Regions from separate parts of the Leclercia sp. genome, predicted to be linked through region 4. Evidence: predicted binding sites of a transcription regulator. Region 4 holds the regulator's gene; each other region holds the start of a gene.

Region 1 (7,975 bases), on a different contig from region 4:
AACCATGATCCAACCTTTAATTTTTACTGAACAACGGCTGTTTCCACGCGCGATGGACTCCCTGTTAACAATCGTTGCCTGGCTGGGGTTTAGCTGGCTGATTTTCAGTGGTCTGCTAAACGCGATTGAACATGATCCTTTATTGGGGGCCAGGCCGTTCTACACCACGCTCAGTACGTTGCGTATCTACCTGCTGGTGGCCAGTCTTATTGTTCTGGCGCTGATCGGCTGGGCAAAATACAACCAGCTGCGCTTTCGTATTGAACGTCGTAAGCGTCGGCCTGGACTTGAGCGCCATGAAGTTGCGGCAAGTTTTAATATCACCCCCGAACTGGCGCTAATGATGAGTCAGGCCCAGGTCTTTACTCTCGGCCATTATGATACGGGGGCAATTGACCGCGTGTGGATGGCGAAAATCCTCACTCACGCGCAGAGCGAGTAACGAAAAACCTGCCGGTAATTCGGGATGTTTGCTGGCAGGTTTTTTATGGATTACGGCTCGCCAGGAATTGAGTCAGCGTCGGTAATACGCCAATCTCAGAGGGCTACCAGTTCGTCGCCTGCATATCAATGACAAAGCGATACTTAACGTCCCCTTTAAGCATCCGGGCAAAGGCTGCCTCGATATCCTCGCCGCCAATCATTTCAATGTCGGCGGTAATATTGTGCTCGCCGCAGAAGTTCAACATCTCCTGGGTTTCCTGAATGCTGCCAATCGACGAACCGCTGATGCTTAAGCGTCGAAATACCATGGGCGTAATATCCGGCGCGTTGTGTGGCTGATCCGGAATGCCTACCAGCACCAGACGGCCATTGGTTTTCAGCGTGGCCAGATAAGGATCCAGATCGTGCGGTGCCGCTACGCAGTCAATGATAAAGTCCAGCGAGGTCTGGCAGGCGGCCATTTGCGCGGGATCGCGCGATACCACCACCCGTTGTGCCCCCAGACGACGGGCATCTTTGCCCTTTTCCGGGGAGGTCGTAAACAGCGTTACTTCCGCCCCCATCGCACTGGCCAGCTTCACTGCCATATGGCCTAAACCTCCCAGACCCACAACCCCAACACGATCGCCCGCCTTGACCTTGAAATGGCGCAGCGGCGACCAGACCGTCACCCCCGCACACAACAGCGGTGCAACTCCGGCAAGGGGCAGGTTTTGCGGTACAGCAACCACAAAATGTTGATCGACAATCACGCTCTGCGCATAGCCGCCCAGGGTTCTTTCCCCGGTATATTTATCAATGCCGTTGTAGGTCGCCGTAAATCCCGCTTCACAGTACTGCTCTTCGTGGTGCTTGCAGAAATGGCACTCGCGGCAGGAGTCGACCATCACGCCCACACCGACGATATCGCCGGGCTTAAAACGGGTGGCCTCGTCCCCAACGTCCACGACGCGTCCGACTATTTCATGTCCCGGCACCAGGGGATACTGACTCACCGCCCACTCGTTACGCGCCATATGGAGATCGGAGTGGCATACGCCGCAGTAGAGGATCTCGATTTTGACATCCTGCTTTTGTAACGCGCGCAGCGAAACCTGGCCGGATGTTAAGGGTTGTGCCGCGTCATGGGCGACTAATGCGTTGATTTTCATCTTACCTCTGGAATGTGCTGGTGTTGGCTACCTCAGGGGGGCAGACTATAGTCAACAGGGTTCCATATTGATAGTAGTTACCATTTGGTGACCATAAGCAGAGGACAGCACAATGCCAGCCTGGGTTGAGGGTAAGCTTTTTTTCTATGCGGATTCGCCGCCGCGCCGCCTGATGGAACTCTTTTCAGTTAAATGGAGCACCATGGTGCTGCACGCGCTGTATCACTGGCCGGATGAACGGGCCCGCACCGGTGAATTACAACGCAGCCTGCAGGGGATTTCCAAAAAAATGCTGTTCCAGACGCTGAAAGAGCTGGAGATGCGGGGGCTGATCGCCCGCCATGTGTATGACGTGATCCCACCCAAAGTCGATTACCGTCTCACTCCACTTGGCAGAACCTTTGCCGAGCCCATTGAGCACATGTACCAGTGGGGGTTAGACAATCAGTCGGCGCTGGATGAAATGGATATCTGTTATCAGGCCGCGTCGTCTGAATCCGCTGTGGATCCCTGAACGCAAAAAAAAAGCCGTAAGCAGTTTCCCGCTTACGGCGACAGAGGATGTCTTCTGGCGATCAGGCCGCTTTCACTGCTCTGATTTTTTTACTGCCTTCTGCATCTGACTCTGTTTTATCTGTTGCAGCTGGAGCATTGAGATCGGGAAGCTTGCTGGTACGCAGAATATGCTGCACGGCCTCTTTCTGCTCCGCAAGATACAGCCCAAGATTCTCGGCCTGGGTTTCATCCATCTGCATGCTGCTTTGTAACAGCCAGTCGGTGAACGCTTCTGCCAGGTCGAGCAGTTTGTCGTGAGCGTCAGCCTCTTTCTTACTGGCAAATGTCATTTTCTCTTCACCTTTTCTTACGACAACAAATTTTGTTTCAACAGCCATTATGCGCCTCCTACTGTAATTATATACAGTATAGCACTTCCCGGTCTGTGTTGCAGCCAAAATGTGCTTGCCTGCCTTGTGGGCAGGGGGCTGGTTGATACGGTTACCGTCAGCACCTTGATTTCGCCATAAATTCATAGATACTGTATAAATATACAGTTAAATGGATTTGATACTATGCCATTCATCCTTCCGCGCGTTACCGCGCCCGTTAAAGCGCGCCAATAATCATGTTTGCGCTTGTAGACGTGAATAGCTTCTATGCCTCCTGCGAAACGGTGTTTCGCCCGGATCTCAAGGGGCGCCCGGTGGTGGTGCTGTCGAATAACGATGGCTGCGTTATCGCCCGCAGCGCCGAAGCGAAAGGGCTGGTGACCATGGGCGCGCCGTATTTCAAACAGCGAGAGATTTTCCGCCGCCACGGGATTGTGACCTTCAGCAGTAATTACGAACTCTACGCCGATATGAGCCACCGGGTGATGACCACCCTTGAGGAGATCGCTCCCCGGGTCGAAATCTACTCCATTGATGAGGCTTTTTGCGATCTCACCGGCGTCAGTAATTGTCTCAATCTGGAGGTTTTTGGCCGTGAAATTCGGCAAACGCTGCTGCAACGTACGCATCTGACCGTCGGGGTCGGTATTGCGCCAACCAAAACGCTCGCCAAGCTGGCGAACTTCGCGGCGAAAAAATGGCAGCGGCAGACCGGCGGCGTGCTCGATTTATCCAGCGTTGAGCGGCAGCGTAAACTGATGGCGGCGCTGCCCGTCGAAGAGGTGTGGGGCGTCGGGCGGCGGTTGAGTAAAAAGCTCGATGCGATGGGAATCAAAACCGCGCTGGATCTGGCGGATACCCATACCGCCGTGATCCGCAAACACTTCAGCGTGGTACTGGAGCGCACCGTGCGGGAACTGCGCGGCGAACCCTGCCTGGGGTTTGAGGAATATCCGCCGCATAAGCAGGAGATTATCTGCTCCCGCTCGTTCGGCGAGCGGATCAGCGATTATGAGTCGATGCGCCAGGCCATCTGTAGCTATGCCGCCCGTGCCGCCGAAAAAATGCGGACCGAGCACCAGTACTGCCGGTTTATCTCCGCCTTTGTGAAGACCTCGCCATTTGCGCTGAACGAGCCTTACTATGGCAACAGCGCCTCAGTCAAACTGCTGACGCCCACCGAGGACAGCCGGGATATTATTAACGCGGCAACGCGCTGTCTGGATGCCATCTGGAAAGAGGGGCTGCGCTATCAGAAGGCCGGAGTCATGCTGGGCGATTTTTTCAGCCTTGGCGTCGCGCAGCTCAATCTGTTTGATGAAAATCCTCCCCGGCGCAACAGCGCAGAGCTGATGGCGGTTATCGACGAACTTAATAAAAAAGAAGGGCGCGGCACCCTCTGGTTTGCCGGGCAGGGCATCGAACAGCAATGGCAAATGAAAAGAGAGATGCTATCTCCCCGATATACCACGCGTTTCTCTGATTTATTACGGGTAAGATAAGTCTTTATCGCGGAAATATTATGGATAGCGAAAAGAAATATAGGCGAAAAGGCAGTTTTTTATACGATATATCCCTGGTCGATTGATAATTGCGTTAAGGTGGTGGTTCTACTCACCTGCCCGGAGGGGCTATTCCCAACCTAAAATTTGAGTGCCCGGTTTGCACAAGTACGCGATTTCGTTTTACTACGTTTAGCCCAGCGCAAACCCAACCTCATGGTGCTGTATGTTCCGTCTGTGGAACCCGCCTCACCCCCCACTCATGCGTGCCACTCCCGAAAAGGAGACGCTGGCCAAAACAGGTTGTTTAAGTGTAAAGCGGGGGCCCGATTGGGGCCTCCTGAATGGTATTTTGCCGCTTCGCTTACGACACATTTTATATTTGTAGAGTGTGAGTAAATTCCAGTAAATAACGGTTATCAATTTCATCCGCTTTATTTTACGCGCGGCTGTTCTCCTCAATTAATTCCGGTCCCTGATTTTTCACATTCCCCACCGCCCGGGTAACGGCGTGCCAGTGGAACTGATCGGCGGGAACTGCGGCCATCCTCGCATTTCAACATCAGCTATCTTTACTTGCTATTTTCGGCGATTTAACCTCTTTGCACAATTTGGCATATAGGATAGCGTGCTGGTGGTGTCATTTAAGGAGCTATGAAGATGAAATGTCCTGTTTGCGGTGGCGCGGAGCTACAACATGAAAGCCGCGATATTGCTTATGAATACAAAGGCCAGAAAACGATCTTTCATGCCGTTAAAGGGCAGTTTTGCGATGCGTGCGGCGAAATTATTTTCGGCAATGGAGAAGGGGATGAGTACTTCGCCGCCATTCTGGAATTTAACCGTAAGGTCAACGCCGAAGAGGTTGATCCAAACTTCATCGCTAAGGTGCGTAAACGCCTGAATCTGGATCAGCGGCAGGCGGCTGAAATTTTCGGCGGCGGGGTCAATGCCTTTAGCCGTTATGAAACGGGACGTGTCGCGCCGCCACGGCCATTAGTATTGTTGTTTAAAGCGCTGGAAAAACATCCTGAACTTCTGGACGAGCTGAAACAGGCTTAACCGGGCATGATGCCAGGCAAGAAACGATTCTCAGGCGATGGGGCGGCACGGTTAGCGGTTAAGGGGTGCTGATTCCCTCAATTAGTTCCGGCCCCTGATTTTTCACATTCCCCACCGCCCGGGTAACGGCGTGCCAGTGGAACTGATCGGCAGGAACTGCGGCAGTGTGGGCAATCTCTTCTGCGTCCTGGCCGCTCACCGACTCGCGCAGCCATTCCCGTGCCGCCTCAGGCGTTAATACCAGCGGCCGCCGGTCGTGAATATCCACCAGCCCTTTATCCGCTGCGGCGGTGACGATCAGGAACCCTTCAGCCTCGTCGCCGCGTTCAAACGGCGTGCTGCCGATGGCCGCCATAAAAATCGGTTGCCCGTCGGCGCGAGAGATAAAGTAAGGCTGCTTTTTATCCCCCTCTTTTTTCCACTCAAACCAGCCGTCGGCAAAGACAATCGCCCGGCCATGATGCCACAGCGGTTTAAACATCCGGCTGCTGGCGGCGGTCTCCAGGCGGGCATTGATCAGCGGCGGCTTGTCCCACCAGCCAGGGGCGTAGCCCCAGAAGACCGGGTCGAGATGCAACAGATCCTCACGCTCGCTGAGCAGCAACACTTTGGTGCCGGGCGCGACGTTATAGCGCCCAATAGGTTCCGGGTCGTAGGGGATGTCGCAATCCGCTTCATCGGCCAGAAAGGCAAGATACTCTTCCCGGGTCTGCGCCTGGGCAAAACGTCCACACATAGTTACCTCCGAAGGTTTGCTTAAGTATAGGATAGGGGGCATAGCTGAAGGGCTTCGGGCAGGTTTCACTTGTGAGAGACGATATGACAGGAAAAATAATACTCACCATGCTGGCGTTTGCCGCGAACTCCGTCCTGTGCAGGGTGGCGCTGACCGGCGGATACATCGATCCGGCGACCTTCAGCGATGTGCGGATCCTCAGCGGTGCCCTGTTCCTGGTGATTCTGATGAGCGTCAGAAAAAAACCGGCAGCGAAAATACATTATGACTGGCGCAGCGGCCTGGCCTTAACGCTGTATGTGCTGGCGATGTCCTGGTCCTATCTTAAGATCGATACCGGGACGGGGGCGCTGCTGCTTTTCGGCACCGTTCAGACGGCCATGGTCATCTACGGCTGGCGGCAGGGAGAACAAATCGGTTTGCTGAAGGGTGCAGGGCTGTTTCTGGCGGTGGCAGGAACCGTGCTGCTCCTGCTGCCTGGCGCGCATGCTCCGGAACCGACCAGCGCGCTGATGATGATCGGCTCAGGGCTGGCATGGGCGTACTACTCGGTGAAAGGAAAAAGCATGCCGGAGGCGATACCGGCGACGACGGGAAACTTTATTCTCGCCGTACCTTTCACTCTCATTCTCTCTCTTTTGCCGTCGGTGGAACGATTTGCCCGCGCGCCCGGACTGTTGTTAGCCATCACGTCCGGAGCACTGGCCTCAGGCGCGGCCTACGCCCTCTGGTATACGCTGCTGCCGAGGATGAAGGCCATGACCGCCAGTACGGTGCAACTGAGCGTTCCGTGCCTTGCCACCCTGGGCGGCGTGGTACTGCTTGGCGAAACATTCAGCCTGCGCATGCTGCTGTCGATGTGCGCCGTGCTGCTCGGCATTATGATGGTGATCCGGGCGGGCCGCGCCTGACGGTTTTATTTCTCCTTCCTTTGATGCTCGCTGATGGCCTGCGCCGCGCAGATCAGCGCCAGGTGGCTCAGGCCCTGGGGCATGTTGCCAACCCACGCGCCGGTGCGGGTATCAAACATCTCATTGAAGGTTTCGACGTTGCCGCGGTGGCACAGCGTATGCAGAATCTCATCCATGCTCTCTGCAGCCGCCGCCGGTTCGCCCATCGATGCCCAGGCCTCTGCCAGCCAGAATGAGCAGGCAATAAAGGTGCTCTCCTCCTGCTCAACGCCGCTGTAGCGGTAGACCATCGCGCTGTTATGGCCCAGCTGCTGGTGGATAGCCTTGTAGGTCAGCTTCATGCGTTTCGGGTTCACTGTCATACCGTAGCGTGAAACCAGCCCCAGCGAGGCATCCAGCTGCCCGCCGTCGCCGACGTAGAAACAGTAGAACTGATGGGTTTCCGACCAGCAGTGCTCTTCCACCCAGTCGCGGATCCGGTCCCGCTCCCGTTCCCAGCGCGCCTTCCATGTAGGTTCAATATGGCTGTGCTCCGCCAGCACCACGGCGCAGTCCAGCGCCAGCCAGCAGGACATTTTGGAGTGGGTGTAATGACGCTCTTCCGGCAGCTCCCAGATCCCCGAGTCCTTCATGCGCCAGCGGTCGGCGCACTGATTGGCAAGGTGTCCGAGGAAGCGCGAGGTGCCCGTGTCGAGGATATGGCCCGCTTCAACAAACAGCTTTGCCACCCCGAGCATATCGGCATACATGCTCAGCTGACGCTGGTTACGGGCGTTATTACCCACTCGCACCGGCTGCGAACCCTGGTAACCCTGGAGTTGAATGTACTGCTCTTCCGGTACCAGCTCGCCTTCGAGGGTATAGCAGGCCTGCATCTCCGGGCCGTGCTTGATAATGGTTTTCGACAGCCAGGAAAACGCCGCCTTACACTCTTCAAGGGTGCCCAGATAGGTAAAGGCTTTGATGATCAGGCAGGCATCTCTCACCCAGGCAAAGCGGTAGTCGTAGTTTTTCTTACCGCCGATCCCTTCCGGCAGGGAGGTGGTGGCTGCCGCGGCCAGCGCGCCGGTTGGCGAGTACCAGAGGAACTTCAGCGCCAGCGCGGAACGGATAACGTGATCTTTATAGAGGCCATCGTATTTAAGCCCCTGCACCCAGTCCTGCCAGGCGGCATGGCTGGTTTCGATGCGGTTATCAATCGCCTGAATGTCCGGCACCGCCAGCGGTTCACTCTGGGTGACGAGCAGGGCGACAACCTCCCGGCTGCCCTTCCTGAGGACGA
Region 2 (7,975 bases), on a different contig from region 4:
GCAGATCCTGCAAAGTATTTCCCACAAAAATATGTTGGTAATTGCGTCAAACTGACGACGGAATCAACAGTTAATCCAAATCGGTTAAGATCAGGTTTGACAAAAGTTTTTTCGCCGCTAAGATAACGCTCCACAACGATTCCTCTGTAGTTCAGTCGGTAGAACGGCGGACTGTTAATCCGTATGTCACTGGTTCGAGTCCAGTCAGAGGAGCCACATTTAAGAAGCCTGCTTTCGAGCAGGCTTCTTGCTTTTCCGGGTTCGGTAAACCGACGCCAAAAAAAAAGCCCCCCGACAGGTCGGAGGGCTTAGCCTGTTCAGCGGCGATTATTCGCCTTTGGCTTCAGCGTGCTTGATTTCGCCCATGACTTTCAGCTTCTTCGAGATTTCACGACGTTCTTTAGAGATCTCAGCATTTTTGATGATGTAGTCGTCTACACGGTCTTCGTAGTCGCTTTTCATGCTGGCGATAATGCCCTGGATGGCTTCAACGCTCATGCCGGGTTTGATGTAATCGCTCAGGTTGTCCAGCAGCAGAACACGCTTCTGGTTGTCACGGATCTTTTTCTCAACGTCCTGGATTTCACGTTGCAGTTTGTTCTTGCGGCGGAACAGGCGGACGAATTCCAGAACATCCTGGAAAGAAGGCTTGGTAGTTTCCATTTTTACACCCCTGATAATGTGAGATTCGGATTCGTTTAAACAACCGCGATGCCGTTAACCTTACTGACAGCGATTGCTGATGACAATAATTTTTCCTTTGTCCCTATCATAACCTCAATTTCTGCTGAATCGAAGCAGCAGACAACGCGACCGCGCATAGACGCTTTTTATTTGCGCAATGCCCGGCAGATAAGATGTGACAACAGCTCCAGCTGCCGCGCAAGCTCCATGCTCAACCATACATAGCCGTGAATAGGCGTTTCCGCCACGTTTTCGCTGTTCCGATCGTTGATCAGCTGGCGCAGCTCGGCAACGATGTCGTTTAGCTTCTCGGTATTGGCCAGAATCGGCTGCGGATTACCTTCATAGAGCGCATGGGCAATGGTAAGCAGCGTCTGCTGCGTCATCTGCTGCGTCTCTTTTAAAGTCCGGGCATTCAGCATCACAAAATGGCTGGCCCGGGAGGCCCAGTGGGCGTTGATTTGCAGCTCCAGCATACAGACCAGGTTGCGGCTGACAGTCTGTATGGCTTCGAAGATGGATTTCTGAATATGGGTTTCTTTGCTGGCCGAAGTGATCAGGCCGCGCATTTTGACCACGTCGTTGAGGATGGTTTGCAGATGCTTTTCCAGCCGCGGACGTTCCACCAGGTTGGGGGAAAAACCGGCCTGATAGACCCGGTTAAAGGCGGTGACATAGTTCGCCATCTGGATACGCCAGTGCAGGAACGCCCGCTGCGGCCAGATCCCGGTAAACAGCATCGCCAGCAGGGAACCGAGGATCACGTCGCCGCTTCGCCATAGCGCGGTGTGCATATCCCCGGTAGGGGCGCCGATCACTACCGCCAGGGTGATACCAATCAGCAACGACTGATAGGGGCGCTTGCCGAGTGCCAGCCAGCCGCAGAGGAACATCGCCGCCGCGCACCACAGCAGCATCAGCGGCAGGGAGATAAGTTCCAGCTTCAGGGCGATCAGCCCTAGCGCCGAGCCCAGAATGGTGCCGCCAATGCGCTCGAACGCGCGCGGCACAACGTTGCCCCAAAAGGAGATGGGCCCCATGATGACCACCAGGGTAATCAGCGGCCATGTTCCTTCCGGTACGTCCAGCAGACGCACCAGTAAAAAGGTGAGGATAAACGCCAGCGCAATACGGCATCCATGTACGGTGCGGTAATGGCGATACAGTCTTATTTCAAAAGGCGTTAAAGTTTTGTCGGGGCGCACACGCTCTCCAGCATTACGGCAAACCCTGATTGTACTGCGTTTTCTGCCGGAGTGGTGGCATCCGGCAGAAAAACCCTGTGAAGAGTGGGCATAGGTGCGGCGTTACGCAACCCGGTTTTGTACCGGAATAAACATCTCGATATCCCAGTAGCCATCGGCGTTACCGTCGTTCAGGTAGCGTTCGAAGCAGGGTTTCGGTGCGATCTGGTAATCGCCATCTTCAAGCAGGCTATCGAAAAACAGGTTCCACGGAGTGGCAAAGTCAAAATTCTCAACGCGGGCGGTGGCGACCGCGTACTCGCCTTCGGCCACTTCGGTGAGGATCACCCCTTCGCTGTTGGCGGGGATGACAAAATCGTCCGGCACGGTGACAACCGTGTCGCAGCGCAACTTTTCTGCCGGCACTTCATCGGGATTATCATAATAGACCGCCACCCACTCCAGCGGCTGAATGTGCTTGCCATCCACCCACATCACCAGCTGCTCAAAACCCTGCTTAACCGTTTGCTCCCAGGGGCCAACCATATGAAAACCGGCGATTTTGCGTTTGTTTTGGTGCTTGATGCTGTAGTCCATGCTGCCTCCGATTGGTTACTGTATATACATACACTGTAATGCAGAGAAATGCGGTTTAACAATGATGATCTGTCTATTATGCGAGCAGGCTCGCACAGTCGCCAGCCTGCTCATTCTGCCGTCAGGCTTTATGGTGCAGATAGTCGCTCAGACGTGAGAACATCCCGCCTTTACCGACGCTTTCCAGGGTCACCAGCGGCCAGTGGGCAACCACCTTATCGCGATCGTACAGCTCGATCTCCCCCACCCGCTGATGCGAGGCAATCGGCGCTTCCAGCTCTTTTTTATCCAGCACATATTTGGCTTTAATGTTCGGCAGCTCCGCCTTCGGCAGCGACAGCCAGAAGTCCTGATCGGTCCCCAGCGAAATCTGCTCTTTATCGCCGTACCAGATCCGCTCGATACCTACCTGCTTACCGTTACGCAGGATCTGCACGGTGTCGAAGTTTTGCTGTCCCCAGTGCAGGAGTTTGCGCGCCTGATCCTCGCGGCCTTTCGGGCTCTCGGCCCCCATGATAACGGCAATCAGGCGGCGCTGACCGTCCACCGCTGAGGCAATGAGGTTAAAACCAGCCCCGGACGTGTGCCCGGTTTTCAGGCCATCAACGCTGAGCGACTTATCCCACAGCAGGCCGTTTCGGTTCTGCTGGGTGATGCCATTCCAGGTCAGGCTCTTCTCGCTGTACATGTGATAAAACGCCGGCTCACCGTGAATGATGGCGCGTGAGAGCACCGCCAGGTCGTACGCTGAGCTGTGCTGGCCCGGCGCATCCAGACCGTGCACCGTTTCAAAATGGGTATCGCGCAGATTCAGCTTTTTAACGTAGTCGTTCATCATGGTGACAAACTGCGGCTGCCCGCCCGCCACGTAATCGGCCAGCGCCACGCAGGCGTCGTTGCCGGAGTCAACAATCAGGCCGCGGCTGAGGTCGCGCACCGAAACCTGCTCGCCCGCCTTCAGGAACATCAGCGAGGAGCCGTCGAACACCGGATTGCCCTTAGCCCAGGCATCCTGACCGACCGTAACCATGTCGTCGGGGGTGATGTGATGGCTATCAATGGCGCGATCCACTACATAGCCGGTCATCAGCTTGGTCAGGCTGGCCGGATTCCGCTGCACATGTTCGTTGCCCGCCGTTAAAATCTGCCCCGTCGTGTAATCCATCAGCACCCAGGAGCCTGCCTGAATAGCTGGCGGCTGCGGCGCATAGTTAATCGGGTCGGCAGCCAGCGCGGAAGAAATGCTCAAAGTGAGTAAAGAAACAGCAATAAACAGACGGCGTTTCAACGGTATATCCTCAGGTCATTTAAAATCGTTGCCCTTTTTACGGAAGTTTTCCGCTGGATACCTGGAATAATTGCAAAAAAATGTGACAGTACGCAGGTTTTTTCCGGACGATGCCTCGCAAATTTGCAGGCTGGCGGCGCTTTTCCTTCGGCGTGCCAGGCCGGATGGTTTACCATAGAGGTGTCACTCATAAACAGGATGGTATTACTGGTGTCTGACTCCGCCGCGCTGCCTACATTTTTATTCCACGATTACGAAACCTTTGGCACCAGCCCCTCGCTGGACCGCCCTGCACAGTTTGCCGCGATCCGCACCGATGCCGATTTCAATATCATCGGTGAGCCTGAGGTGTTTTATTGCAAGCCCGCCGATGATTATTTGCCTCAGCCCGGCGCGGTAATGGTCACCGGCATCACCCCGCAGGAAGCGCGGGAGATAGGGGTAAATGAAGCAGAGTTTGCCCGTCGCATTCATGACCTGTTTACCGTGCCCAACACCTGCGTGGTGGGCTACAACAATGTGCGCTTCGATGACGAAGTGACCCGGCATATATTTTACCGCAACTTCTACGATCCCTATGCCTGGAGCTGGCAAAACAAGAACTCGCGCTGGGATCTGCTGGACGTGATGCGCGCCTGCTATGCCTTGCGTCCGGAAGGGATCAACTGGCCCGAAAATGAGGACGGGCTCCCCAGCTTCCGCCTTGAACATCTGACCCGTGCGAACGGCATTGAACACAGTAATGCTCATGACGCGATGGCGGACGTCTACGCCACTATCGCCATGGCGAAGCTGGTGAAGACCCGACAGCCCAAACTGTTTGAGTACCTGCTCAGCCATCGCAGCAAGCAGAAACTCACCACCCTGATTGATGTGCCGCAGATGAAGCCGCTGATGCACATCTCCGGAATGTTCGGCGCCTGGCGCGGAAATACCAGCTGGGTGGCGCCTCTGGCCTGGCACCCGGAAAACCGCAACGCGGTGATTATGGTGGATTTGGCCGGGGATATTACCCCGCTGCTGACGCTGGACAGTAATGAGCTTCGCGAGCGGCTCTACACCCCGAAAGAGGCGCTGGGGGATGATGCTGCCGTGCCGGTGAAGCTGGTGCATATCAACAAGTGCCCGGTGCTGGCGCCCGCCAACACCCTGCGCCCGGAGGATGCCGGGCGGCTGGGAATCGACCGCCAGCACTGTCTGGACAACCTGAAAAAGCTGCGGGAAAACCCGCAGGTGCGCGAAAAAGTGGTCGCGATTTTTGCCGAAGCAGAGCCGTTCGTCCCTTCAGAAAACGTCGATGCCCAACTCTATAATGGCTTTTTCAGCGATGCCGATCGCTCTGCCATGAATATCGTGTTGCAGACCGATCCCCGTAACCTGCCCGCGCTGGATATCACCTTTGCCGATAGTCGCATCAACAAGCTGATCTTTAACTACCGGGCGCGTAATTTCCCCGGCACGCTGGATGAGGCCGAACAGGAACGGTGGTTACAGCATCGCCGCAACGTGTTTACGCCGGAGTATTTGCAGGCCTACGCCCAGGAGCTGGAAATGCTCTACGGCGAGTATGAAGGAAATGCTGAAAAGCAGGCGCTGTTGAAAGCGCTGTATCAGTATGCGCAGGAGATTGTGTAAGTTCAGGGCATAAAAAAACCGGAGGCGATGTTCTCCGGTTTTTTTGTTTTGCCCGGCGTCGCTACGCTTGCCGGGCCGACAGATTTATTACGCGACGTCTTCGTACTGAGGAACCGGGTTGCGGAAGCTTTTAGTAACGCATGCCAGGTAAATCAGGCCGATACCACCCCAGATCAGACCCAGAACCATAGAGCTCTCTTCCAGGTTGATCCACAGCGCACCGACAGTCAGCGCACCACATACCGGCAGCAGCAGGTAATTGAAGTGGTCTTTCAACGTTTTGTTGCGCTTCTCACGGATCCAGAACTGAGAGATCACGGAGAGGTTAACAAAGGTAAAGGCAACCAGCGCACCGAAGTTGATCAGCGCAGTCGCTGTAACCAGGTCAAACTTAATCGCCATCAGGGCGATTGCGCCAACCAGCAGCACGTTCCATGCCGGGGTACGCCATTTCGGATGAACATAACCGAAGAAGCGAGTCGGGAACACGCCATCACGGCCCATCACGTACATCAGACGGGAAACGCCCGCGTGTGCCGCCATACCGGATGCCAGAACGGTAACGCTGGAGAAGATCAGCACGCCCCACTGGAAGGTTTTACCGGCAACATACAGCATGATTTCTGGCTGTGACGCGTCCGGATCTTTGAAGCGAGAGATATCCGGGAAGTACAGCTGCAGGAAGTAAGAGGCACCGATAAAGATAATGCCGCCAATCAACGCCGTCAGGAAAATAGCGCGCGGAATCACACGCTCAGCGTCTTTGGTCTCTTCAGACAGAGAAGAGATGCCGTCGAAGCCGAGGAACGAGAAGCACAGGATAGTCGCACCGGTGATCATCGGCACGACATGCGCGCCTTCAGACCAGAACGGACGGGTGCTGGTCAGGGTACCTGCGCCTTCACCGTGAGATACGCCGTAAATGATCATCCCCACAATCACTGCCACGATACCCATCTGCAGGATAACGATCAGGGTGTTGAAGTTGGCAACGGTCTTGATGCTGCGCAGGTTAGAGATGGTCATAAAGGCCACCAGCGCCACAACGAAAATCCACGAGGGTACGGAAGGCACCAGCGCTTCGAAGTAAATTTTTGCCAGCAGGATGTTGATCATCGGCATGAACAGGTAGTCCAGCAGGGATGACCAGCCCACCATAAAGCCAACAGCCGGGCTAATGGACTTCTGAGCATAGGTGTACGCAGAGCCTGCGGACGGGAAGCGGCGAACCAGCTTGCCGTAGCTCAGCGCGGTAAAGAGGATCGCGATCAGCGCAAAGGCATACGCCGTTGCAACGTGACCGTCAGTGAGGCCTGAAACGATACCAAACGTATCGAACAGCGTCATCGGCTGCATATAGGCAAGGCCCATCATAACAACCGGAATCAACGTAAGCGTTTTACGTAATTCCACGCGAGAGGTTTTTGGAGTTGCGTTATGCGACATGGTTATTCTCCTTTACGGTGAATACCGCCACGTAAGCGAATGATTGCCCCATTTCTTTCTTCCTCAGCGACAACAACTGTCGGATTTTAGTAAATATCTATCCGGTACGAAGCCCGGCCTCTTGGATTTAATGGTTTTCTTACATGCAAAAAAAAATAATCGACGCCTTTTATATCGTCGATTATTCCATGTTTGCTGCGGCGCATTTTCCCTAAATGATAGCGAAAATGCAAGAGATCGAAAGGCATCCTAAAGTTAAATTTTTATTTAATCAGCTGATTTCTCAGTGACGCCCTGCGCATAAACGGCAGCAATAGCACTATTTGCTAAAATTTCTTGTCGCCACCATGCACTGGCAAGCCCCGCGGTCTGCTCATTCCAGCCAATCCATACGGAATCATAACTGGATTGCGCGATAACTTGTTTCTCTACCAGCGCACCGCTTTCAATAAAACGTTGGGCTAAATAACGCGGCAGATAGCCGCAGCCTAAGCCGCTAATTTGCAGCTCCAGCTTGGTTTTAAAATCAAATACGGTAATGGCTTCCTGATCGTCCAGCAGCTGGGAAGAGGCCGTACTGCCCGGCAATGAACTGTCACCCACGACAATAGCGCGATAATTTTTGATCGTCCGCCGGTTCACCGGCTCCGGCTCCTGAGCCAGCGGATGGTGCGGCGCAACGACGAACACCTGTTCCAGTTGCCCAATACAGGCAAAACCAAAATCGCTGAGCTGCGGCGGCTCGTGCAGCGCGCCGACGACGATATCCGCCCTTCCCTGCACCAGCGACTCCCAGGAGCCAGCCAGCACGCCGTTAATAAACTTGAGACGGGTAACGCTGTGTCGCGCGTAAAAGGCCTCGATAAGGGGCGCCAGCAGGGAAAACGGAAAGGTATCATCCACGCCGATAATCAGCTCGTTTTCCCAACCTTGATGCAGTTTGACGGCCTGCTTTTCCAGCTCACGTACCGTATGCAGTACGTCACGCCCTTTCTCCAGCAGCATCTGCCCGGTGCGGGTAAAGCGAGCCCGGTGGCCGGAACGGTCAAGGATCTGAATATTAAGATCGCTTTCGAGCTTATGAACGGTGTAGCTGAGCGCTGAGGGGGTTTTAAAGAGCTTCGCCGAGGCCGCAGCAAAG
Region 3 (7,975 bases), on a different contig from region 4:
GGCGGATTCACAGGCGTCGATAATGTTCCTGTACGCTTTGTTCGTTTTCAGGCCGAAACTCATGATTCGGTGATAGCGATCTGTCCCGGGCGGATCGAAAGTTACGTCAAGTATGCCGAGCTGGCATACGATCTCTTCCGGCTGGGTTATGACGTGCTGATAATCGACCATCGTGGTCAGGGGCGCTCCGGGCGCATGTTGTCCGACACGCACCGCGGCCATGTGGGTCAGTTCAGCGATTACGTCGATGACTTTGCCGCCTTCTGGCAGCAGGAAGTGCAGCCCGGTCGGTGGCGAAAACGGTTTATCCTGGCGCACTCGATGGGCGGCGCGATCGCCACGCTGTTTTTACAGCGCCATCCGCAGCACCAGTGCGATGCCATTGCCCTGAGCGCTCCGATGTTTGGCATCGTCATGCGCTTCCCGGACTGGATGGTACGCCATATTCTCGACTGGGCTGAGGGCCATCAGCGCATTCGTGAAGGCTATGCCATTGGCACCGGGCGCTGGCGCGCGCTACCCTTTACCATTAACGTGTTAACCCACAGTCGGCAGCGTTATCGCCGCAACCTGCGCTTTTATGCGGATGAACCGCGTTTACGCGTCGGCGGGCCTACTTATCACTGGGTTCGCGAAGGGATTCTGGCAGGTGAAAAGGCGCTGGCGGGGGCCGGTCAGGACGATACCCCCACGCTTATCCTTCAGGCAGAAGAGGAGCGGGTAGTGGATAACCGCATGCACGACCGCTTCTGTGAACTGCGGGCCGCAGCCGGTCACCCTTGCGAAGGGGGTAAACCGCTGGTTATAAACGGCGCGTACCATGAGATCCTTTTCGAAAAGGACGCCATGCGCTCAGTCGCACTCAACGCCATCGTCGACTTTTTCGGCAGGCATAACTGATATTCACCAGAGGTTAAATTTTTCTATGTACCAGGTTGTCGCGTCTGATTTAGATGGCACGCTGCTCTCCCCCGACCACACTTTATCGCCTTACGCGAAAGAGACCTTAAAACTCCTGACCGCCCGTGGCGTGAACTTTGTCTTCGCCACCGGCCGCCACCACGTTGATGTGGGGCAGATCCGCGATAATCTGGAGATCAAATCCTACATGATCACCTCCAACGGTGCCCGCGTTCACGATCTGGACGGGAATCTGATCTTCACCCATAACCTCGATCGCGATATCGCCACCGATCTGTTCGGTATCGTGCATAACAACCCCGATATCATCACCAACGTCTATCGCGATGATGAATGGTTTATGAACCGTCACCGCCCGGACGAGATGCGTTTCTTCAAAGAGGCGGTCTTCAACTACTCGCTGTATGAGCCGGGTCTGCTGGAGCCGGAAGGCATCAGTAAGGTGTTCTTCACCACCGACAGCCACGAAGCGCTGCTGCCGCTGGAGCAGGCGATCAACGCTCGCTGGGGCGATCGCGTTAACGTCAGCTTCTCCACGCTTACCTGCCTGGAAGTGATGGCGGGCGGCGTCTCCAAGGGGCATGCCCTGGAAGCGGTGGCCAAACGTCTGGGCTTTAACCTGCAGGACTGCATCGCCTTTGGCGACGGCATGAACGATGCCGAAATGCTCTCCATGGCGGGTAAAGGCTGCATCATGGAAAACGCCCACCAGCGCCTGAAAGACCTGCACCCGGAGCTGGAAGTGATCGGCACCAACGGTGACAACGCGGTACCAAAATACCTGCGTAAGCTGTTCCTTGAATAATCTTCATCCGGTTATTTAACGTTCAGTTGTCAACCTTAGAGTTCGCTACAATGCCTGTCCATCTTCCAGAGAGACAAGCATTGTGGCGCTACTCATCATCACCACTATCCTGTGGGCCTTCTCCTTTAGCCTGATCGGTGAATATCTTGCCGGACATGTCGACAGCTACTTCTCGGTGCTGATGCGCGTCGGGCTGGCGGCGCTGGTGTTCCTGCCGTTCCTGCGTACGCGCGGGCAGACGCTGAAAACCATTCTGCTCTATATGCTGGTGGGGGCGATGCAGCTTGGCATCATGTACCTGTTCAGCTTCCGGGCTTACGTCTACCTGTCGGTCTCGGAATTCCTGCTGTTTACCGTGCTGACGCCGCTCTATATCACCCTGATTTACGATCTGCTGAGCAAGCGCCGTTTGCGCTGGGGCTATCTGCTGAGCGCCGCGCTGGCGGTGGTGGGGGCGGCGATCATTCGCTACGACAAAGTGAGCGATCACTTCTGGACCGGGCTGATGTTCGTCCAGCTCGCCAACATCAGCTTTGCGATCGGCATGGTAGGCTATAAACGCCTGATGGAAACCCGCCCGATGCCGCAGCACAACGCCTTTGCCTGGTTCTATATGGGGGCGGCGATCGTGGCGGTGGCGGCGTGGTTTATGCTGGGCAATCCGCAGAAGCTGCCGACCACAACAGTGCAGTGGAGCGTACTGATCTGGCTGGGGGTGGTGGCATCCGGGCTGGGTTACTTCATGTGGAACTACGGTGCCACCCAGGTGGATGCCGGCACGCTGGGGATCATGAACAACGTCCACGTCCCTGCGGGCCTGCTGGTGAATCTCGCCATCTGGCAGGAACAGCCGCACTGGCCGAGCTTCATTATTGGGGGGACGGTGATCCTGGCTTCACTGTGGGTCCATCGCCGTTGGGTCGCTCCGCGCTCCGGACAAACGGCAGATGGTCGCAAGCGTGGTTCCGTGCTGAGCGAATAAAGGCCTCGGTCACCGGTTGGCGCTGCTCGCCGTCGCGTACAGCAGAGTACAACCGGCTCCACAATCCTTCACCCAGGGTTTTGGTCACGACCAGACCCTGGCGTTCAAAACTCTCCACCACCCAGTGCGGCAGCGCCGCGATGCCCATTCTGGCCGCCACCATCTGAATCAACAGCAGGGTGTTATCCACGCTTTTCAGCTGCGGGCTGATGCCTGCCGGCTGCAGGAAGTGACGCCAGATATCCAGACGACTGCGCTGGACCGGGTAGATCAGCAGCGTTTCCGTCGCCAGATCTTCCGGCGTGATGCGCGCTCTGGCGGCCAGGGGATGATCCGGGGCCAGCACCAGGCGTACTTCATAGTCAAACATCGGCGAATAGTGCAGACCGCTGCGCGGCAGAATATCTGAGGTCATCACCAGATCCAGCTCGCCCTGCACCAGGGACGGCTGCGGGTCAAAGGTCACGCCGGATTTAAAGTCCATCTCCACCTGGGGCCACTTCTGGCGGAAGTTCTCAAGCGCGGGGGTCAGCCACTGAATACAGCTGTGACACTCGATGGCGATGCGCAGCCTGGTTTGCTCTGGCTCATGGCAGGCCTGCAGCGCGCTGGCGATCTGCGGCAGCACCTGATTGGCCAGCTGCAACAGGATTTCCCCCTGCGGCGTAAAGCGTAGCGGCTGACTCTTACGTACAAACAGACGGAAGCCAAGGCGTTGTTCCAGATCGCTGAACTGGTGAGAAAGGGCGGATTGCGTCTGGTGCAGCGTGGCCGCCGCCGCCGCGAGAGAACCGCAGTTCCGCAACGCTTGTAGCGTTTTCAGGTGTTTTATCTCGATCATGAAAGTCCTTCACTTCGCCATGAACATATTGCGCTTGAGGAATATACAGTACCTACACAATATGGATGTGTAAACATCTGGACGGCTAAAATCCTTCGTCTTTTGAATTTATGGTGCGTTGGCTGCGTTTACTCACCCCGGTCACTTACTTATGTAAGCTCCCGGGGATGAGCAAACTTGCCGCCTTCCCTAAATTAAAAATCCAAAGGATTTACAATTAATTAGAGGAAGAAAATATGACAATCATTAATCACACCCTCGGTTTCCCACGCGTCGGCCTTCGTCGCGAACTGAAAAAAGCACAAGAGAGCTACTGGGCGGGCAACACCACCCGTGATGAACTGCTGGCGGTGGGTCGTGAGCTACGCGCCCGTCACTGGGATCAGCAAAAGCAGGCTGGCGTGGATCTGCTTCCGGTGGGCGATTTCGCCTGGTACGACCATGTTCTGACCACCAGCCTGCTGCTTGGCAACGTGCCGGCTCGTCATCAGAACAAGGATGGATCGGTGGATATCGATACCCTGTTCCGCATTGGCCGTGGCCGTGCGCCGACGGGTGAGCCAGCGGCAGCGGCGGAAATGACCAAGTGGTTCAACACCAACTACCACTACATGGTGCCGGAGTTCGTGAAGGGCCAGCAGTTCAAACTGACCTGGACCCAGCTGCTGGATGAAGTGGACGAAGCCCTGGCGCTCGGCCACAAGATCAAACCTGTCCTGCTGGGGCCCGTCACCTGGCTGTGGCTGGGCAAAGTGAAAGGCGAGCCGTTTGACCGCCTGAGCCTGCTCAACGACATTCTGCCGGTGTACCAGCAGGTGCTGGCTGAGCTGGCAAAACGCGGCATTGAGTGGGTGCAGATCGACGAACCTGCGCTGGTGCTGGAGCTGCCGCAGGCGTGGCTGGATGCGTACAAACCGGCCTATGATGCCCTCGCGGGCCAGGTGCAGCTGCTGCTGACCACCTATTTCGAAGGCGTGACGCCGAACCTCGACACCATCACCGCGCTGCCGGTGCAGGGCCTGCACGTGGATCTGATTCACGGCAAAGATGATGTAGCGGAATTGCACAAACGTCTGCCATCCGACTGGCTGCTCTCTGCCGGAGTGGTGAACGGTCGTAATGTCTGGCGCGCCGATCTGACCGAGAAGTATGCACAGATCAAAGACATTGTCGGCAAACGTGCGCTGTGGGTGGCCTCGTCCTGCTCCCTGCTGCACAGCCCAATCGACCTGAGCGTTGAAACTCGCCTCGATGCGGAAGTGAAGAGCTGGTTCGCCTTCGCTCTGCAAAAATGTGAGGAACTGGCCCTGCTGCGCGATGCATTGAACACGGGCGATACGGCGGCGATTACCGACTGGAGCGCCCCGATTCAGGCCCGTCGTCACTCGACGCGCGTGCACAACGCCGCCGTGGAAAAACGTCTGGCGGCCATTACCGCCCGGGACAGCCAGCGTCAGAGCCCGTATGAGGTACGTGCCGAAGCCCAGCGTGCCCGTTTCAACCTGCCGGCCTGGCCGACCACCACGATTGGTTCCTTCCCGCAGACCACCGAGATCCGCGGCCTGCGCCTGGACTTCAAAAAGGGCAACCTGGACGCGGGCAACTACCGCACCGGCATCGCCGAACACATCAAACAGGCGATTGTGGAGCAGGAGCGTTTAGGCCTCGATGTGCTGGTCCACGGTGAAGCCGAGCGTAACGACATGGTGGAGTACTTCGGTGAACACCTCGACGGGTTCGTCTTTACCCAGAACGGCTGGGTGCAGAGCTATGGCTCCCGCTGCGTGAAGCCGCCCGTGGTGATTGGCGACGTCAGCCGCCCGGAAGCGATCACCGTGGAGTGGGCGAAGTACGCCCAGTCCCTCACCGACAAACCGGTAAAAGGCATGCTGACCGGCCCGGTCACCATCCTCTGCTGGTCCTTCCCGCGTGAAGACGTGACCCGTGAAACCATCGCCAAACAGATTGCCCTGGCGCTGCGTGACGAAGTGGCGGATCTGGAAGCTGCCGGGATCGGCATCATCCAGATCGACGAGCCGGCGCTGCGCGAAGGTCTGCCGCTGCGTCGCAGCGACTGGGATGCTTATCTGGCGTGGGGCGTAGAAGCCTTCCGCATCAACGCCGCCGTGGCGAAGGACGATACCCAGATCCACACCCACATGTGTTACTGCGAGTTTAACGACATCATGGACGCCATTGCCGCGCTGGATGCCGACGTGATCACCATCGAGACGTCCCGTTCCGACATGGAGCTGCTGGAGTCATTTGAAGAGTTCGACTACCCGAACGAAATCGGGCCGGGCGTGTACGACATTCACTCCCCGAACGTCCCAAGCGTGGAGTGGATTGAAGCCCTGCTGCAGAAAGCCGCTCAGCGTATCCCGGCGGAACGTTTGTGGGTGAACCCGGACTGCGGCCTGAAAACCCGCGGCTGGCCGGAGACCCGTGCCGCGCTGGCAAATATGGTGAAGGCGGCGCAGAATTTGCGTCAGGGTTAATCACAGCACAAATGCCGGGCGGCGCTGACGCTTGCCCGGCCTACGAATAATTGCGCGTTGTAGGCCCGGTAAGGCGCAGCCGCCACCGGGCAATTTACGCCTGCCTATCCATCAACCGACTAATATGAATGCTCAACCACGTCAGCTCATCTTTCGGCAGGGTGAGCCGATATTTATCCTGCACGTAGTCGCGGATCGCCCAGGCCACGGTCATTGCGTCCGGACGGTGGCGCATTAGCTCCTGATAAAAATCGTCGGTCTCGGTGAGAGCGATTTTCCCGGCCAGCACCCGTTCGGCAAAATAACGCAGATGGGTGATAAAGCGCATGTAGTTAACCGACTCTGTATCAATGCTTTTGCCCAGCTTATAGCGCACGATATCGGCGATGCGGTTGACCAGCTCAACCTGCTGGTGAGCGGTGCTGTCATCGTCCTGGCTGCTGGCGTTGATCAGGTGAAAGGCGATGTTTACCGCCTCTTCTTCGGGTAGCTGGACGTCAAATTTCTCATTGACCTGGGCGCGCGCCTGCAGCCCCACGCTGTACTCCTGGGGGTAGTAGCGCTTTACTTCCCAGCTTAGCTTATTGAGGATCGCCTGCCCGCTGCGGCTGCGCTCCACCGCAAAGTGCAGATGCTCCGCTAGGGTAAAGAGCAATACAGAATTGAGCTTATCTCCGCACAGGCGGCGCGCGAGGATAAGAATTTCATGGCTAATATCGAAGAACGCCGCAGGAATGGTGTCCGTCAGGGATAAAAAATGGCGGGATTTGAGATCGCTCAGCGGCAGGAACACTTTCTCCACCTGCGCCAGGTCGATATGGGTTCCGGGTTTCGCGCCAAAGCCGATCCCCTTGCCGAACAAAATCATCTCCCGCTGATCGTTGTCGACCAGCAGCATACTGTTATTAAGCGACTTTTTTATCGTTATCACGGTTATTCCTGCGGCATGGCCGGTTAGCTCATGTCTGCGCCATTGCTGGCGATCACTTTTTTGTACCACCAGAAGGAGTCTTTTTTCAGGCGTTTCAGCGTGCCGTTACCTTCATCATCCTGATCGACATAGATAAAGCCGTAGCGCTTGGACATCTGCGAGGTGCCCGCACTGATAATGTCGATGCATCCCCAGGTGGTGAATCCCATCACATCCACCCCTTCATTTATAGCTGCCAAAGTTTGCTCGAAGTGGGCGCGGAAATAGTCGATGCGATAGCTGTCGTGGATCGCACCGTTTTCGACGACATCCTTCGCGCCGAGGCCGTTCTCCACGATAAACAGCGGCTTCTGGTAACGGTCGTACAGCTCCAGCAGGGAGATTTTCAGTCCGACAGGGTCAATCTGCCAGCCCCATTCGGACGCCGGCAGGTACGGGTTTTTCACCCCAAGAACAGTATTTCCCGGGATGCGCTCAACGTCCGGCTGGGTCGATTCGGTCATCGACATGTAGTAGCTGAAGGAGACAAAGTCGACGGTATGATCCTTTAAAATCTGCCGATCTTCAGCCTGCATCGCGATCTGAATGTCCCGACGTGCCAGATCGCGCAGGATCAGCGGCGGATATTCGCCAAACACCTGCACATCAGCGTAGAAGTAGTTCTCCAGATTCTTTTTCAGCGTCGCTTCCACATCTTCCGGGCGGCAGCTGTGCGGATAGGTGGTGAGTTTGGTCAGCATGCATCCGACCTGGCTGCCCGGGATTTTAGCGTGGCAGTCGCGCGTCACCAGCGCAGAGGCGACAAACTGGTGATGCAAACCCTGATAGATATCCTGCTGGGCTTTGCCCGGCGCGCTTTTCTCTTCCCGGATACCCGCTGTGGTAAAGGGGTGGCGGTGAATGCTGTCGATCTCATTGAACGTCAGCCAGTAGCGGACCAGATCTTTGTAGCGGTCGAAGCAGACGTTGCTGAAGCGCACGAAGGCATCCACCACGT
Region 4 (7,975 bases):
ATCTGTGACCGCTGTGGCAGCGTGAAGGAAGAAGGCGCGGAAGGGGTGGAAGATATCATGCATAGCCTGGCGGCGAAGATGGGGTTTGCCCTGCGCCACAACGTGATTGAAGCGCACGGTCTGTGCCGTAACTGCGTTGAAGTGGAAGCCTGCCGCCATCAGGAAAATTGTCAGCACGATCACTCTATCCAGCTGAAGAAAAAGCCGCGCTGAGGACAAAAAAATGGGCGACCTGAAAGGTCGCCCTGGGCGTACATCCGTGTACCTGCGGGTATAGGTTAATTACCAGCGATAGTTGTTACGGGTTTCCCAGTCACCAACTTCTTTCTCTGCCTGGTCTTTCTCATAACCATAGCGTTCCTGAATTTTACCCACCAGTTGGTCACGTTTACCTTCGATGACGGTCATGTCATCGTCAGTCAGGTCGCCCCACTGTTCTTTTACTTTACCTTTAAATTGCTTCCAGTTACCGCCGACTTGGTCTTTATTCATCATCGATTCCTCTTCGTTCGGTCGTTAAGGTTAAGTTCGTCCTGAAATACGTTTCGTGCTGGACGTGATAATAATTATAGATAAGCCTGCGGCGTTCGGTTTGTTATTCGGAATCTTTTACCGTTCGGCCAGGCGAAGCCGCTATGAAAACCAGCTGCCGTTGCGCCAGTGCCGGTGCCAGATCCAGGCCAGAGACAGCCCCCGCAGGGCCAGGAACACGGTCAGGGCCAGCCACAGACCGTGGTTGCCCAGCCACGGCAGGGTGAAAAGCGTCAGGCCAAATCCAGCGGCCGCCACGGCCATACTGTTGCGCATCTCTGCCCCTCGGGTGGCACCGATAAACATGCCATCCAGCAAATAGCACCAGACCCCTACCACCGGCAGGATCACCTGCCAGATAAGATAGTGGCTCGCCAGCGCGCGCAGCTCGGGCAGTGAAGTCAGCAGGGCAATAATGTGATCGCCTGCCAGAGCATAGATGAGGGCAAAGGCCAGCGCCACCAGGCCGGACTGACGGCAGGCCGCCCGCCACACTTCCCGCAGTTGCCCGCTTTCCCGCGCGCCATAGGCCTGCCCGGAGTGTGCCTCGACCGCATAAGCGAAGCCATCCAGCGCATAGGCGGTAAAGGTCAGCAGGGTCATCAGCACGGCGTTAACGGCGATGATCTCCGGCCCCAGCCGTGCCCCCATTACCGTCAGCGTCCCGAAGCAGAGCTGTAGCAACAGCGAGCGCAGCATGATGTCGCGATTGAGGGCCAGCAGCTTGCGGATATTGCCCCGCCAGCTCGTTTTCAGCAGCGCCAGCGAAATACCACGCAGGGCCAGCACCCGCCAGACCATCCACAGGCCAATCATCAGAGTGGCGTACTCTGCGATAGCGGTCGCCAGCGCGGCCCCCTGCACGTTCATCTGCAGGCCCATCACCAGCCACAGATCCAGCACGATGTTGAGCAGGTTACCCACCACCAGCAGGATCACCGGCGCCCGGGCATACTGCACCCCCAGCAGCCAGCCGAGCAGCACCAGGTTAGCCAGCGATGCCGGGGCGCTGAGCCAGCGGATCTCAAGGAAGCGCCGCGCCTGATGGAGCACGGCCTCGCTGCCGCCAACGATATGCAGCGCCAGATCGATAAGCGGCGTGCGCAACAGCACAATCAGCAGCCCGGCACCCAGGGCCAGGATCAGCGGCTGCACCAGCGCGCGGGCCAGACGTAGCGGATCTTTCGCGCCATAGGCCTGCGCGGTGAGGCCGGTGGTGCTCATGCGCAAAAAGAGCAGCAGCATAAACAGGAAGCTGGTTGCCGTCGCGCCGATGGCGACACCGCCCAGATAAACGGGGGAATCGAGATGACCAATCACAGCCGTGTCCACCAGCCCAAGCAGAGGGACGCTGATATTGGAGACGATCATGGGAAGCGCAAGACGCCACAACGCCTTGTCTGAAGCAGTCAGGAGAGACATGAAAATGTTCGCCAGAGGCAGGAAAAGCAAACTGCGGCACTGCCGCAGTTTGTCAGAAAGGATTTATAACCATTCACCGTTGCGGATGACGCCAACCGCCAGCCCTTCGATGGAGAAGTTATTTTCGCGCAGGTCGACAACAATCGGGGAAAACTCGCTGTTTTCCGGCAGCAGCTGCACGGTGTTGCCCTGCTTTTTCAGGCGCTTGACGGTCACTTCATCATCGATGCGCGCCACCACGACCTGACCGTTACGCACGTCCTGCGTTTTATGTACCGCCAGCAGATCGCCATCCAGAATGCCGATGTCTTTCATGGACATACCGCTTACGCGCAGCAGAAAATCTGCGCTCGGTTTGAACATGCCCGGATCGACCTGATAATGGCCTTCAATGTGCTGTTGCGCCAGCAGCGGTTCACCCGCGGCAACGCGACCGACGAGCGGCAGGCCCTCTTCGGCTTCAATCAGCAGACGAATACCGCGAGACGCACCGGAAACAATCTCAAGCACACCCTTGCGCGCCAGTGCCTTAAGGTGCTCTTCGGCGGCATTTGGAGAACGGAAGCCCAGACGCTGCGCGATTTCTGCACGCGTCGGCGGCATACCCGTCTGGCCGATATGATCCCGAATGAGATCAAACACCTCTTGCTGCCTGGTCGTTAACGCTTTCATTCCGCCCCCTGGGTGTATATACAGTTATGCTGTGAGTATATACAGCTAAAGGTGATTTTGGAACCACAAACCGCATAAAAAACCAGAGACTTGTTCGGTTTCTGAAGGCTTATCGTAAATGTCCCCAAAGCAGCGTGACCCAGGTAAACAACGCAACGATAATCGCCATCAGCACCGCGGCTGAGCCCATATCTTTTGCCCGGCCCGAGAGCTCGTGAAAGTCAGTGCCGATACGGTCGACGACCGCCTCGATCGCACTGTTGAGAATTTCGACTATCATCACCAACATCACCGAGCCAATCAGTAATACGCGGGTGATGGGATCAACGTCCAGCCAGCAGGCAAGGATAATCGCCGCGACGACCGCAACCCCTTCCTGGCGAAATGCGGCTTCATTGATCCAGGCAGCACGGATGCCCTTCCATGAATAGCCGGCAGCTTTAATGATTCGGGTTAACCCAGTGGTATTATTGGCCATTAAAAGAAACCTTTCTTCGAAAATAGCGTCAGAAACGGTGGGTTAAGCGCCTGGCGCAGCCACCGGAAGTATGACGGGTAACAACAGAAATTTTGCGCGCTTTCTGTTATCCTTGCGCCGCAATTGCATTTTTAACCAGAGGCTTTACATCGTTTATGTCTGGCTGGCCACGAATTTACTACAAATTACTTAATTTACCATTAAGCGTCCTGGTAAAAAGCAAGTCTATTCCGGCGGTTCCGACGCTGGAACTGGGACTCGATACCTCGCGTCCTATTATGTACGTTTTGCCTTATAACTCGAAGGCCGACTTGCTGACGCTGCGCGCCCAGTGCCTGGCGCACGATCTTCCCGATCCGCTGGAGCCGCTGGAGATCGACGGCACCCAGCTGCCGCGCTACATCTTTATCCACGGTGGCCCTCGCGTGTTCACCTGGTACACGCCGAAAGAAGAGTCGATCAAGCTGTTCCATGACTACCTCGATCTGCACCGCAGCAACCCGCTGCTGGACGTGCAGATGGTGCCCGTGTCGGTGATGTTTGGTCGTCGTCCGGGGCGCGATAAAGGCGAGGAAAATCCGCCGTTGCGCATGCTCAACGGGGTGCAGAAGTTTTTCGCCGTCAACTGGCTTGGCCGCGACAGCTTCGTCCGTTTTTCACCGTCAGTCTCCCTGCGTCGCATGGCCGATGAGCACGGTACGGATAAGACCATTGCCCAGAAGCTGGCACGCGTGGCGCGCATGCACTTTGCCCGTCAGCGTCTGGCCGCGGTAGGCCCGCGCCTGCCGGCCCGTCAGGATCTGTTTAATAAGCTGCTGGCCTCGAAGGCCATTGCCCGCGCCGTCGAAGACGAAGCGCGTAGCAAAAAAATCTCCCACGAGAAGGCGCAGCAAAACGCCATCGCCCTGATGGAAGAGATTGCGGCCAACTTCTCCTACGAGATGATCCGCCTTAGCGACCGTATCCTGAGCTTTACCTGGAACCGTCTCTATCAGGGGATCAACGTGCACAACGCCGAGCGCGTGCGCCAGCTGGCCCACGACGGCCATGAGATTGTCTACGTGCCCTGCCACCGCAGCCACATGGACTACCTGCTGCTCTCGTACGTGCTCTATCATCAGGGGCTGGTGCCGCCGCACATCGCTGCGGGTATCAACCTCAACTTCTGGCCGGCAGGCCCGATCTTCCGCCGTCTGGGTGCGTTCTTTATTCGCCGTACCTTTAAAGGCAACAAGCTCTACTCCACCGTGTTCCGCGAGTATCTGGGCGAGCTGTTCAGCCGCGGCTACTCGGTGGAATATTTCGTGGAGGGCGGCCGCTCCCGTACCGGCCGTCTGCTCGATCCGAAAACCGGCACCCTGTCGATGACCATTCAGGCGATGCTGCGCGGCGGTACGCGTCCAATCACCCTGGTGCCAATCTACATAGGTTACGAGCACGTGATGGAAGTGGGTACCTACGCCAAAGAGCTGCGCGGTGCCACCAAAGAGAAAGAGAGCCTGCTGCAGATGCTGCGCGGCCTGAGCAAGCTGCGTAACCTCGGCCAGGGGTATGTCAACTTCGGCGAACCTATGCCGCTGATGACTTATCTCAACCACCGTGTGCCGGAGTGGCGCGAGTCCATCGATCCGATCGAAGCGGTGCGTCCGGCCTGGCTGACGCCAACGGTGAACGCCATTGCCGCCGATCTGATGGTGCGTATTAACAACGCCGGGGCGGCCAACGCCATGAACCTGTGTTGTACCGCCCTGCTGGCCTCTCGCCAGCGCTCGCTCACCCGCGAGCAGCTGACCGAGCAGCTCGACTGCTACCTGAACCTGATGCGCAACGTGCCGTACGCGGCAGATGCCACGGTGCCGGCCGCCAGCGCCAGCGAGCTGATCGACCACGCGCTGCAGATGAACAAGTTCGAGGTCGAGAAGGACACCATTGGCGATATCATCATTCTGCCGCGCGAGCAGGCGGTACTGATGACCTACTACCGCAACAACATTGCGCATATGCTGATGCTGCCTTCGCTGATGGCTGCCATCATCACCCAGCATCGCCAGATCAGCCGTCAGGCACTGCTGGAGCATGTCACCGCTCTCTACCCGATGCTGAAAGCCGAGCTGTTCCTGCGCTGGAACAACGACGAGCTGGCAGAGGTGCTGGATCAGCAGATTGAAGAGCTGACCCGCCAGGGACTGATCTCGCAGAAAGATGACGCTCTGCTGATCAACCCGTCCCGGGCACGCACGCTGCAGCTGCTGGCGGCGGGCGCACGCGAGACCGTGCAGCGCTACGCTATTACCTTCTGGCTGCTGAGCGCTAACCCGTCGATCAACCGCGGTACGCTGGAGAAAGAGAGCCGCACGCTGGCACAGCGTCTGTCGATGCTGCACGGCATCAACGCGCCGGAGTTCTTCGATAAAGCGGTGTTCAGCTCGCTGGTGTTGACGCTGCGTGACGAGGGGTATATCAGCGACAGCGGTGATGCCGAGCCGGAAGAGACGATGAAGGTGTACCAGATGCTGGCAGACCTGATGACCTCCGACGTGCGCTTAACGATTGAGAGCGCGACGCAGGGCGAGTAGTGCATAAAAATGCCGGGTGGCGGCTTCGCCTTACCCGGCCTACGATACAGAACCTGTAGGCCCGGTAAGCGCTAGCGCCACCGGGCATTTTTTTATGCCCAGTAACTCACCGCCAGTCCCAGGAAAAGCACCAGACCGACGTAATTGTTATTGAGAAACGCCTTAAAGCAGGCTTCGCGCTCGCGGTTGGCGATGAGCTTCTGCTGATAGATAAACAGCACCCCTGCCGCCGCGACCGCCGCGTAGAAGGCCCCGTTCAGCTGGTTCAGGTAACCAATCGCCACCATCAGCCCCAGCACTGCAACCTGCAAAATCCCAATGATCAGCTTGTCCTGACGCCCAAACAGAATGGCGGTCGATTTGATGCCGATTTTCAGGTCATCGTCCCGATCAACCATCGCGTACTGGGTATCGTAGGCCACCGCCCAGAGGATATTCGCCAGGAACATCAGCCAGCAGCTCAAGGGCACGCTTTCGCTGACGGCGGCGAACGCCATCGGGATCGACCAGCCAAAGGCCGCGCCCAGCACCACCTGCGGCAGATGGGTGTAGCGCTTCATAAACGGGTAGACCCAGGCCAGGGCCAGCGCTGCCACGGAGAGCAGAATGGTCATGGTGTTCAGGGTCAGTACCAGCAGGAACGACAGCAGGACCAGCACCACAAACAGCGTGCGTGCCTCTTTCTCGGTGACATCGCCGCTTGGCAGCGGACGATTCGCGGTGCGTTTCACATGGCCGTCAAATTTACGGTCGGCATAGTCGTTGACGACACAGCCTGCCGCACGCATCAGCCAGACGCCCGCCACGAACACCGCCAGGATCCACAGCGGCGGCAGCCCGGGGGTCGCCACCCACAGCGCCCACAGGGTCGGCCACAGCAGCAGCAGCGCACCGATTGGCTTGTCGGTTCGCATCAAGCGGTGATACGCCAGCAGCTTGTTCTGCGTCAGACTCCACTCCATTTTCTCTTCCTCTTAGTACAACGGCGACGCCGGTAAAAACAGCTCGGTCAGCATCAAAGGTTTACCACTTAAGCGCAGGCGGGAACGACGTCCCCACAGCCCGGCATCGCGACCAATTTCAATAAAATCACGGGTAAGCTCGGAGGAGGTGAACAGATAACGCCCCAGCGGGGTTTTGCCCATCTGCTGCAGCGCCAGCTCCGGCCCGGTAAGCGTGGACTCAGGCACCACGGTGCGTCCGGCCAGCCAGGGTTCACCGTCGGCACAGAGCAGGATCTCCCGCAGCCAGTAGCGCGCCTCTTTCGGCAGCAACGGCAGTTCATCCGCAACCGCGTCGGGCGTGACAAATCCCTCCTGAATGAGGGTGACGGTAACCTTTTTGCCCTGCTGCTCAAAACGTTTGGTCATGGAATCTTCCAGCAGCAGCCAGTCGAGCTGCTCCGGTTCCAGCGCAGGGATTTCGTCAAAATAACGCAGCGCGTGCAGTTGCGTTAGCGCGGGGTGTGACATGCCAGACTCTCCGATACATAACGTGAAGCTATTGTATCGCAGAAACGCGGAATGGGGGCGGGCAAACGTGAACTAGCGAACATTATCGCAACAGAGATGCAACAGCGGCAGACCGTGCAAAAAAAGTGCGCCCGTAAGGGCGCACCAAACTACTGACAAAATCAGCACTGTGGGGAGACGGTCACCCCTTGCCTTTTACACTGCTGATAAAGGTGGAACGGGCAGTGGTCGAGCCTAAACGCTCGGCTTCATCAAGGAGTTTCAGCGCCTTGTCGACATCGCCTTTATCGACTGCCTGTTTAATGGCCTGATTGAAATAGGTTTCGGTATCGTTAAGCACCGGCTCGCTCTTCTTCGCGGCGGCCGGGGCAGCAGCGGTCGCCGGTGTCGTGGTGGCCGGAGCGGCGACTGGCGCGGCATAGACCGGAGCAGGTGCTGCGGTATTACCCACGGTCACCGGGCCGGTGCCGGAGGAGCCAAACAGCGGGCCAACCAGCACGCTGGAGGCGCTGTTAGTGGAGACTTTCAACCGCAGCTCACCGTCGGTGACGTGGCGGGCAAGCGGGTCCGGGATATCCGGCACGGCGTTGCCGGTGCCTTTGGCATAGGCTTTAGCCGGGTTGATGAGCTTGGTGGATTGCTGCAGATCTTTATCGGTAGTAAATACCAGCACGTACAGTTTTTGCTGACCCAGCGCAGGCGTCAGGCGCATGACCCCTTCCAGACGGTCAGCGCTCATCACGCCCGGCTCCTGGTAGGTAAAGTATTCGCTCGGGAAGTAGGCCGATGGCGTCAGGTTCTGATCCAGAATCAGCACGTTCGGT

The links. Region 4 encodes LexA, which represses DNA repair genes until DNA is damaged. Its sites were predicted from a motif close to TNCTGTATGTACATACAGNA; they were not measured.
Positions count from the first base shown of each region.
Region 1: V7Q49_RS04135 (YebG family protein) is a predicted target of LexA. The motif match lies at 2,630-2,649, and genes of this name have one in related genera.
Region 2: sbmC (DNA gyrase inhibitor SbmC) is a predicted target of LexA. The motif match lies at 2,482-2,501, and genes of this name have one in related genera.
Region 3: metR (HTH-type transcriptional regulator MetR) is a predicted target of LexA. The motif match lies at 3,581-3,600, and genes of this name have one in related genera.

Region 1 covers NZ_DAIQCE010000001.1:893,041-901,015, forward strand. The annotation lists gene pgaC (poly-beta-1,6-N-acetyl-D-glucosamine synthase) at 1-8, shown strand, start outside; gene pgaD (poly-beta-1,6-N-acetyl-D-glucosamine biosynthesis protein PgaD) at 5-442, shown strand; gene V7Q49_RS04125 (NAD(P)-dependent alcohol dehydrogenase) at 546-1,595, opposite strand; gene V7Q49_RS04130 (winged helix-turn-helix transcriptional regulator) at 1,708-2,109, shown strand; gene V7Q49_RS04135 (YebG family protein) at 2,171-2,488, opposite strand; gene V7Q49_RS04140 (Y-family DNA polymerase) at 2,719-3,984, shown strand; partial or broken gene V7Q49_RS04145 (SOS response-associated peptidase) at 4,424-4,525, opposite strand; gene V7Q49_RS04150 (type II TA system antitoxin MqsA family protein) at 4,645-5,046, shown strand; gene V7Q49_RS04155 (SOS response-associated peptidase) at 5,105-5,782, opposite strand; gene V7Q49_RS04160 (DMT family transporter) at 5,866-6,693, shown strand; gene V7Q49_RS04165 (glycoside hydrolase family 15 protein) at 6,699-7,975, opposite strand, start outside.
Region 2 covers NZ_DAIQCE010000001.1:365,250-373,224, reverse strand. The annotation lists tRNA gene V7Q49_RS01600 (tRNA-Asn) at 141-216, shown strand; gene V7Q49_RS01595 (DUF496 family protein) at 328-663, opposite strand; gene V7Q49_RS01590 (FUSC family protein) at 831-1,889, opposite strand; gene sbmC (DNA gyrase inhibitor SbmC) at 1,992-2,465, opposite strand; gene dacD (serine-type D-Ala-D-Ala carboxypeptidase DacD) at 2,587-3,759, opposite strand; gene sbcB (exodeoxyribonuclease I) at 3,952-5,388, shown strand; gene V7Q49_RS01570 (APC family permease) at 5,476-6,834, opposite strand; gene yoeI (membrane protein YoeI) at 6,824-6,886, opposite strand; partial or broken gene V7Q49_RS01565 (LysR substrate-binding domain-containing protein) at 7,046-7,975, opposite strand, start outside.
Region 3 covers NZ_DAIQCE010000014.1:55,805-63,779, forward strand. The annotation lists gene pldB (lysophospholipase L2) at 1-900, shown strand, start outside; gene yigL (sugar/pyridoxal phosphate phosphatase YigL) at 926-1,726, shown strand; gene V7Q49_RS21120 (carboxylate/amino acid/amine transporter) at 1,809-2,708, shown strand; gene metR (HTH-type transcriptional regulator MetR) at 2,596-3,549, opposite strand; gene metE (5-methyltetrahydropteroyltriglutamate--homocysteine S-methyltransferase) at 3,786-6,047, shown strand; gene V7Q49_RS21135 (PRD domain-containing protein) at 6,142-6,978, opposite strand; gene V7Q49_RS21140 (glycoside hydrolase family 1 protein) at 7,002-7,975, opposite strand, start outside.
Region 4 covers NZ_DAIQCE010000007.1:124,847-132,821, forward strand. The annotation lists gene zur (zinc uptake transcriptional repressor Zur) at 1-213, shown strand, start outside; gene V7Q49_RS16775 (CsbD family protein) at 283-492, opposite strand; gene dinF (MATE family efflux transporter DinF) at 634-1,953, opposite strand; gene lexA (transcriptional repressor LexA) at 2,017-2,625, opposite strand; gene V7Q49_RS16790 (diacylglycerol kinase) at 2,735-3,103, opposite strand; gene plsB (glycerol-3-phosphate 1-O-acyltransferase PlsB) at 3,259-5,679, shown strand; gene ubiA (4-hydroxybenzoate octaprenyltransferase) at 5,772-6,641, opposite strand; gene ubiC (chorismate lyase) at 6,654-7,151, opposite strand; gene malM (maltose operon protein MalM) at 7,333-7,975, opposite strand, start outside.